Regions from separate parts of the Paenibacillus sp. FSL L8-0340 genome, predicted to be linked through region 1. Evidence: riboswitches for the same ligand, from Rfam matches in the RefSeq annotation. Region 1 holds a riboswitch; the other holds the start of a gene.
What was found. Region 1 has a riboswitch for cyclic di-GMP ahead of NST07_RS10895 (S-layer homology domain-containing protein). Riboswitches for the same ligand answer to the same signal wherever they lie in the genome.
Positions count from the first base shown of each region.

Region 2: it holds a riboswitch for cyclic di-GMP, as region 1 does, so the genes downstream of both, NST07_RS03185 (transglutaminase-like domain-containing protein) here and NST07_RS10895 (S-layer homology domain-containing protein) in region 1, are expected to answer to the same signal.

Region 1 is NZ_CP151967.1:2,464,757-2,468,968, reverse strand. Features, by position in the region: gene NST07_RS10895 (S-layer homology domain-containing protein) at 1-1,580, opposite strand, end outside; cyclic di-GMP riboswitch class I at 1,632-1,725, opposite strand; gene NST07_RS10890 (TetR/AcrR family transcriptional regulator) at 1,996-2,676, opposite strand; gene NST07_RS10885 (SDR family oxidoreductase) at 2,905-3,684, shown strand; gene NST07_RS10880 (VOC family protein) at 3,731-4,096, shown strand.
Region 2 is NZ_CP151967.1:693,177-697,388, reverse strand. Features, by position in the region: rRNA gene NST07_RS03190 (16S ribosomal RNA) at 1-1,164, opposite strand, end outside; gene NST07_RS03185 (transglutaminase-like domain-containing protein) at 1,526-2,332, opposite strand; cyclic di-GMP riboswitch class I at 2,346-2,428, opposite strand; cyclic di-GMP riboswitch class I at 2,502-2,583, opposite strand; gene NST07_RS03180 (class D sortase) at 2,661-3,272, opposite strand; gene NST07_RS03175 (GtrA family protein) at 3,369-3,773, opposite strand; gene NST07_RS03170 (glycosyltransferase family 2 protein) at 3,763-4,212, opposite strand, start outside.

The DNA of each region.
Region 1 (4,212 bases):
ATATCTGTGAATTCAGCTCCGCGTAGCATTACCGCATATAGTCCAGAAGCTGTAATTCTGGATTGAACAACGGCGTCTTCCGCCGCAGTCACTCCGCCAATATAGTTCCATATGCCTTTTGCCGGATCGTTGCTATAGATTCCAAGCTTCTCACGGCCTGTCGTCCAAGGCGCTTCCTTCGGGTACCTTACCGTCAGCTTGGCCGGCATCAGGAACGGAGCACTCGCTTGCACCTGCCACGCAGAACCTGCCTTCAGCAGCTTTTTGCCGGTTGCGTCGAGCAGTACTTCTTTCTCCAGCTCAGCTTGGGCCAAGCTTACAGTGGTATTGTCAGGGAAGGTTCCTGCTGAAATCTCCAGCCGTGCCCAGCCATTCAGTACAGACAAAGTACCTCCAGCACTTCCGATAACCTGACTGTCCTTGGCTCCGGTTACTACAGGGGTCTTCACTTCCGGGGTTGAACCCGGGTTCGGATCTGCGCCTGGATTTGGAACTGCACCTGGATTTGAGGTTGTCCCTGGAGTTGGAGTCGTTCCTGGGGTTGGGGTTACCGCTGGACTTGGAGTGGCTCCCGGACTCGGAGGGGTTGATCCTTCCTTCAGGTCAATCGACTCTATGTAGTCATCCTTCTTGCTGTAAAGCAGCTTATCCCCGGTAATGCCGATCAGCTTCGTTCCGGGCTCTATTGCTGGCAGTGATTTCACTGCATATGTAGAAAGGTTCACTTGCTGCAATGTGGCAGCACCGTCCCTCTCCTCTTGAAAAACTGCCTGCCCTTCACCTATCGACATGAAGGCATACTGGGTTCCTCCAGGCTTCATCTCGGTGAGATCCACAGGCAGAGCAGTCAGATCCTTGATATTCAGAATCACATATTTGCTCTCGGAAGACCCATTTTTTTGCTTAAACAGCACATCGCTGCCGTTAAAAACAAACCAGTCCACATAGCTTGCTCCGCCCAGACTAACAAGTGCACGCGTAGCTCCGCTTTTCAAATGGAGCAGACTGAGCCCCCCGTCACGGGCATTCTTATACACCACATTGCCGCCGGCCAGCACCGGGAAACGTCCTTCGCCAAGGTCGGCTTCAACACCCGTAGCCAGATCATGATAGATCATGCTGCCGTAATTTTTGCGCTCGTACCAGACTACACCGGCTCCATCCGTAGTCGGATTGCCATATGTGCCAGACTGTTTGTTAAGCTTTCTTCGGGTACCCGTCTCAAGATCGGCAGTGTAAATATCCCAGTTCAGTGAAGACTCCTGCTCTGTTCCTTTGTCGGCCCACACTGCAACGTTGCCGCTCACATAAGGCGCATCCTTGGCGGATGAACCCGATGTAAGAACAGTGCTGGCACCACTGGCCTGATTCATCGCGTGAACCTGCTTCACCCCATCGGCCCCTGCTTCCAGCCATACGATCCGGTTACCGGATACGTTATAGTCCGTTCTACCCGGATCGGTCCCGGCAGCCAAAACCTGCTTCATGCTAAGGCCGCCGCTAATCAGGCCCACAAGCAAACTCACCGCCACTGCGGAAACAACCATCCGCGAAAACTTCCCTTTCCTAATAAACCTCATTTACTTCTCTCCCCTAGCGCTATTTGTAGGCACGCCAAAAAACCAAGTGCCTTGAGCGGCCCGGCTGTCTTAACATCCTCCTTTGGATGAAGTAGACCCGTGGCTTTGCGTCTCCGACTTTCGTACGGATTTGCCTTTGTTTCAAACTCGGTTTTTCTGTCCCGTTATGGGTATACAAGTGTGACTTTAGATGTACAGGACTCTTTCTTTATCGGAATTTATCCCTATAAAATTAATAAGTCCTAGTTCTCCCTTACTTATATATCTTTTCCTTTTTTCAGAAATAGGCTTCGTTCTTCGGCATTTGTAAAGATTTACAACAAATATAGAAACAAAAAAACGGCATCTCTGCCGTTTAATTGTGTTATAGACTCTCAGGATTCGAACCCAGGACCTATATAAAGGATTTCACTAATTACTCCTGCTTTAAATGCTTGGCTGCGGCTGCAGGTGCAAACAGCGAGTTTGCAAGCAGAGCTACCGTTCCTTTATACACTGCGTGCGACGCTGCGACACTTCCCAAATGTCCTCCTATGTGCAGGTGAATCACTCCGTGAAGAGAGGACCAAATCGTACCTACAATAAATTCCGCATTTGAATCACCGGCGATTAGGCCTTGCTCTTGAGCGCTGACAATCACGGACAACAAGCGCCGCATAGCAGTAACAGTGCCTTTCATACTCTGCTCATCCGGTTTGAAATCGGCAAATGCTCCCCCAAACATCAATTTATAGTAGCTGGTGTAGCGCTGGCCAAATTCCCAATACACTTCTGCCAGATTAATTAAATACTGCTGCAGATCCTCTGACTGTGAAGCACTCTCAAATTCGCTCGAGAGTATTTTGCAGCCCTCCAGATATAATTGCTGGGCTAAACCTTCTTTATTAGCAAACAGACTATAGATGATCTTGGTCGAGCAACCCATCTTCTGAGCTACTTTTCGCACGGTGACAGCTTCCGGCCCTTCTTCCTGAAGAATAAAGGCTGCTGCATCAACTACGAGTTGACGAAGACTAGCTGTGTTCTGTAAGCGGGCTTCCTGGTAGGTTGTCAGCTTTCTATTGCTTGCGTCAGCAAAATTATTAGGTTCATTCAACTTAATCGCCTTCTTTATTTATGTTGTTATTCTCGGGAAACGCAGTTTCCAATCATATACCACGCATTCTATACAGTCGATTCCACAAAGTCAATCATACATACACATATCTTCTTGCAAATTTTTAAAAAAGAAGGTTTGACTTTCTCCAGCCAGCGGGTTACTATGATTTCAACAGGAAACAACGTTTCCTAACGAATACATCGTTTTAATAGGAGGAATAATTTTATGAATATTCAAGGAAAATGGTCGCTAGTCACGGGTGCCTCTTCCGGTATTGGCGAACAATTCGCAATACAGCTGGCTAAACAAGGAAGTCATCTGGTTCTCGTAGCCAGATCTAAGAACAAACTCGATGACTTGGCAGCGGAGCTCGAAAGAAGCTATAACATCAAGGTCAAAGTCATAGCTATGGATCTTACGGAAGCAAGTGCACCAAGCGAATTGTTCCAGCAATGCCAGCTGTTGAAACTTGAGATTGAGCTGCTGGTCAATAATGCCGGATTTGCCACTCATGGGAGGTTCGAGCAAATCTCAGGCCAGCGGCAGCATGAGGAGATTATGTTGAATGTTGCTGCCGTCGTAAATATGACTCATTTATTCTTGCCGGATATGCTGCGCAGAAGCTCTGGTACTGTGATCAATGTATCGTCCACCGCAGGATTTCAGCCGCTCCCCTATATGGCTGTGTATGGGGCAACCAAAGCTTTTGTCTTGTCCTTTACAGACGCATTATGGTGGGAGAATCGTGACCGTGGAGTCCAGTTCTTTGCACTTTGCCCCGGTTCTACAGATACAGCTTTCTTCACCGTCGTGGGGACGGAGGATGCTTCAGTCGGGAAGAAAGCAACTCCACAGCAGGTAGTTGAGACTGCGCTGCGCTCACTCGCGAAAAAGAAGATATACACTGTTCCAGGCTCGCAAAATTACCTCGGAGCACAGTTGTCCAGATTCGTTACCCGAAAGCAGAGTCTGCGGATTGTTGGAAACATGCTTGCCCCAAAATAGCGTATAATGAACAAAATAGAAAATTCACAGAAAGGGGGTAGGATACATGATATTGAGCATGAATTGGATTACACTCAGGGTGCGGGATCTGGAGGCATCCCTTAATTTTTATCACAGCATTCTGGGACTTCCGATTGACCGCAGATTCGAAAGCAGAGGAAGACAGATTGTAATGTTAGGCACGGAGGGGCAGCCCAAGATCGAGCTTATTCAGGGAAGCGACCCGGCTCTGAAGCCGGAATGCGGTGTGTCCATTGGGTTCGAGGTGGCGTCACTGGATGAGGCGATAGAGAGTTTCAAAAGCCAGGGTATCCCGGTAGCGCGTGGTCCGATCACGCCGAATCCACGCATATCATTCTTTTATGTACTGGATCCGGACGGTTTCGAGGTACAGATTGCAGCGCACAGCTAAGCCAGTGTTTTCGTCTTTTCACTATGGAGCAGAAGCAATAAAGCTGCACCCCGTCACAAGATTCATAAATTACCCGAAACGGGGCACGGCATTCAGACAAATTTGTTTCAGTGTCC
Region 2 (4,212 bases), 1.8 Mb from region 1:
TCTAGAGTGCCCAGCCTTACCTGCTGGCAACTAAAGTCAAGGGTTGCGCTCGTTGCGGGACTTAACCCAACATCTCACGACACGAGCTGACGACAACCATGCACCACCTGTCTCCTCTGTCCCGAAGGCCGCCACTATCTCTAGTGGATTCAGAGGGATGTCAAGACCTGGTAAGGTTCTTCGCGTTGCTTCGAATTAAACCACATACTCCACTGCTTGTGCGGGTCCCCGTCAATTCCTTTGAGTTTCAGTCTTGCGACCGTACTCCCCAGGCGGAGTGCTTACTGTGTTAACTTCGGCACCAAGGGTATCGAAACCCCTAACACCTAGCACTCATCGTTTACGGCGTGGACTACCAGGGTATCTAATCCTGTTTGCTCCCCACGCTTTCGCGCCTCAGCGTCAGTTACAGCCCAGAAAGTCGCCTTCGCCACTGGTGTTCCTCCACATATCTACGCATTTCACCGCTACACGTGGAATTCCACTTTCCTCTTCTGTACTCAAGCCACCCAGTTTCCAGTGCGACCTCAGGTTGAGCCCAAGGTTTAAACACCAGACTTAAATAGCCGCCTGCGCGCGCTTTACGCCCAATAATTCCGGACAACGCTTGCCCCCTACGTATTACCGCGGCTGCTGGCACGTAGTTAGCCGGGGCTTTCTTCTCAGGTACCGTCACTCCGGTAGCAGTTACTCTACCGGACGTTCTTCCCTGGCAACAGAGCTTTACGATCCGAAAACCTTCATCACTCACGCGGCGTTGCTCCGTCAGGCTTTCGCCCATTGCGGAAGATTCCCTACTGCTGCCTCCCGTAGGAGTCTGGGCCGTGTCTCAGTCCCAGTGTGGCCGTTCACCCTCTCAGGTCGGCTACGCATCGTCGCCTTGGTGAGCCGTTACCCCACCAACTAGCTAATGCGCCGCAGGCCCATCTCCTTGTAGCAGATTGCTCCGCCTTTCATCCTTCGTCCATGTGAACAAAGGAATTATCCGGTATTAGCTACCGTTTCCGGTAGTTATCCCAGTCAAAGAGGTAGGTTGCCTACGTGTTACTCACCCGTCCGCCGCTAAGTTATTCCGGAGCAAGCTCCTTCATAACTCCGCTCGACTTGCATGTATTAGGCACGCCGCCAGCGTTCGTCCTGAGCCAGGATCAAACTCTCCAAATTGGTATTTAGAAAGAGCGATTGCTCAATTTGAAACATCTGACGAGAATTTACATTCTCTAATTTTTGGATCTCACTTGCGTGATTTCCATACTCACTCGTTGTTCAGTTTTCAAAGATCAAGCTCGTTGTCAGTGCCGATTATCTCGTCACCAGCAACTCTTATAATATATCATGTTTGATTTAGAAACGCAAGCTTTTTTTGAAACAACTTTTCAGCCACTTCTTATTTACTTGGGTGCGCTCTAACAACGCTTACCTATAATACCCCACATCAATATAAAAAAGCAACCCCTTAAACAAAAAAAGATAACCGGCTTAAATATTAAGCGGGTTATCTTAGGGTAATCATCATTCTACAGGATTAGTAGATCTTAGCTGCTGTATATTTGCTCGACGCTTTGGTGAAGCCTGTTTCTTTGTTCTTACCCAAACCGGCGTCCACTGTCGTATCGATCGTTACCCATTTGCCGTTAAGCAATACTTCATTCCAGGCATGGTATACAGATACATAACTCGTATTGCCCATTACCAGCTTCGTCGGAATCCCTTCACTGCGGAGCATGGTGGCGAACAAAGATGCATAATCGTAGCAAATCCCTTTCTTACTAGCAAGTGTGTTATCGTTGTTCGGGATATAATCCTGCGTAACATTAGCTGCTAAGGTGTAGTCGTACTTTACATTCGCCACGATGTAATTATAGATAGCTTGTACCTTTGCTTCATCAGTGGTCAGCCCTTGCGTGAGCTGCTTGGCTTTCAGTACTGCTTTATCGGAAGAATTCCATTTCACATTCTGTACGGAACTCAAATATACGGCGTTGGTGTTACTCATGCTCAGGTCTACGGTTTCGGAAGAAAGCACTTTATATTTGTTGCCGCTGGTGTTCTCTAAGACTGACACTTTATAAGCGCCATTCCCCTGCTGCAGTGGAAACGTTTCTGTAGATTTGGAGGCATATAAGTTATAAGAGTAGCTCTTATTGTCTTTGGTAATCATGAGCTTGATACGTTTGTCTTTGGGAACATCATAGGAAACTTGGACAACCCCTTGGCTCAATTGCGATGTATTTAACCAGCCCGACTCTACGCCGGAAGCATTAGCTGTGCTTACTTGAACTGAAGTAACCAGGACGAACAAGGTCAAGAACATATAATAGAACTTCTTCATGGATAAAACCCCTTTCGGTAGCTGGCTGCCATCCATACCCGGGAAGGCCCTTTAGCTTTGCGTCCCTACCTTTCGATAGGTTTGCCGTTATCGTTTAAGCTTTATCTGTTCCTACTACTATTGGAATATACTAGATTCATCTTAAGAACAAACAAAAAAAGCCTCTTCATTCGGTAGCTGGCTGCCATCCTTACAGGGAAGGCCCTTTAGCTTTGCGTCCCTACCTTTCGATAGGTTTGCCGTTATCGTGTTTAGCTTTTATAGTTATATAGTATCATATTAATGCCTAGTTACAAGACCTAAATCACTAGATTTCTACTTCATTCATTTAAATTTTTATAATTTTCGCATGGATAATCAACCGATGGGTCGGATTTACCAAAGGATCACATGTAATGAGGGTAAGGATTTTATCTTGTTTATTCCCGTTCAGTACAGACACATCCGTAGGCTCAACAATCGAGATATCATAAACCTCATATTCATACTCCTGATCGCTTGTCTTGACGGAAATGGTATCTCCGACCTTTACTTCGTTCAGTCTGTTGAATAATCTCCCTGCAGTTCTGGATCTGTGTGCAGCTATGGCAGCATTGCCTATTTCACCGATTGGAGCGGTTTCCTTCATATGGGCTGCGGCATGCTTCATGTTGGCCTTGGTCGCCCCTTCCAATATGGGCAATTTCAAATCGATTTTGTCGATTGTGATAATTCCGGTCACTTTACCGCCGACCTCTATTTCCTGCTCTGCCGGTTCGTTAGCCTGCGCCTGTTCATCTCCAGCTGATTCTTCTGCCAGCAGTGCAGTGACCTCGGCGTAATGCTTTTTCAGATCGGGCTCTGACGAAGGGGCTAGCTCACTATAAGCCTGTTCAGCCTCCTTCAGCAGCTTTTCTTGCTGCCGGTCGTTATACCATTCGCTCGCTTTTGGATACAGCATAACTAGAACTCCTGCAATGATAATCAAATAGGAAAACTTACGCATCAAATCCCCCCGATCTTTAAGATAAAGAAACTCCACGGCCCAACATCTTACTTAAAATACCCATTTACGGCTGCCAAAGAAATTGATGATGACGGTAACAAACGTAACCAGTACTTTGGAAATCAGCACCTGAACTTCAAATTTGTCCGTTAGCAGATGCATCAGCAGCACTGATATCCCCAATACAACCAGGTTCAGTATGATGAATCGGACTAATTGCATACGGTCAAAACTGTCCTTGCTAGTCTGACTCTTATCCTTAAAGGTCACCTTCTTGTTCCAAAAGAAACTGTTCGCTGTCCCTGCGCTATAAGAAATAATCTGTGCCGGGGTATTCATCATACCCAGAGAATGCAGCAAGGTAAATACGGCGAAATCAATCAGCGTATTCAGTAAGCCTACAGCATTGAATTTTAAAAACTGGACAAATCCCGCATTCAGCTTCCTATCTGCCATAATCATTGTCCTCTTGCCGCTCCTCATGCTCTCTACCCCGGTAACCCTTGGTCTCACGCACGATATACAGCGGTCTATCCTTGGATTCATCATATATCCGTCCAATATATTCACCTATTACGCCAAGCAGCATCAGCACGATGCCGTTAAACAACAAATTGACGCCGACGATGGAAGCCCAGCCCGGAACCGTCCATGAGGTGAAAAAGATTCTCTGGAACAATACAAAGAACAGATACACAAAACTGGAGAAGGAGAGAAAGAAGCCTATATATGAGGCTATCTTCAGCGGCTTATGTGAAAATGAGGTGATGCCGTCAACCGCAAACCGGATCATTTTCTTCAGCGGGTATTTGGTTTCACCTGCAAAACGTTCCTCCCGCACATATTCCACCATCGTCTGCCGGAAGCCGACCCAGCTTACCAAACCTCTGACATA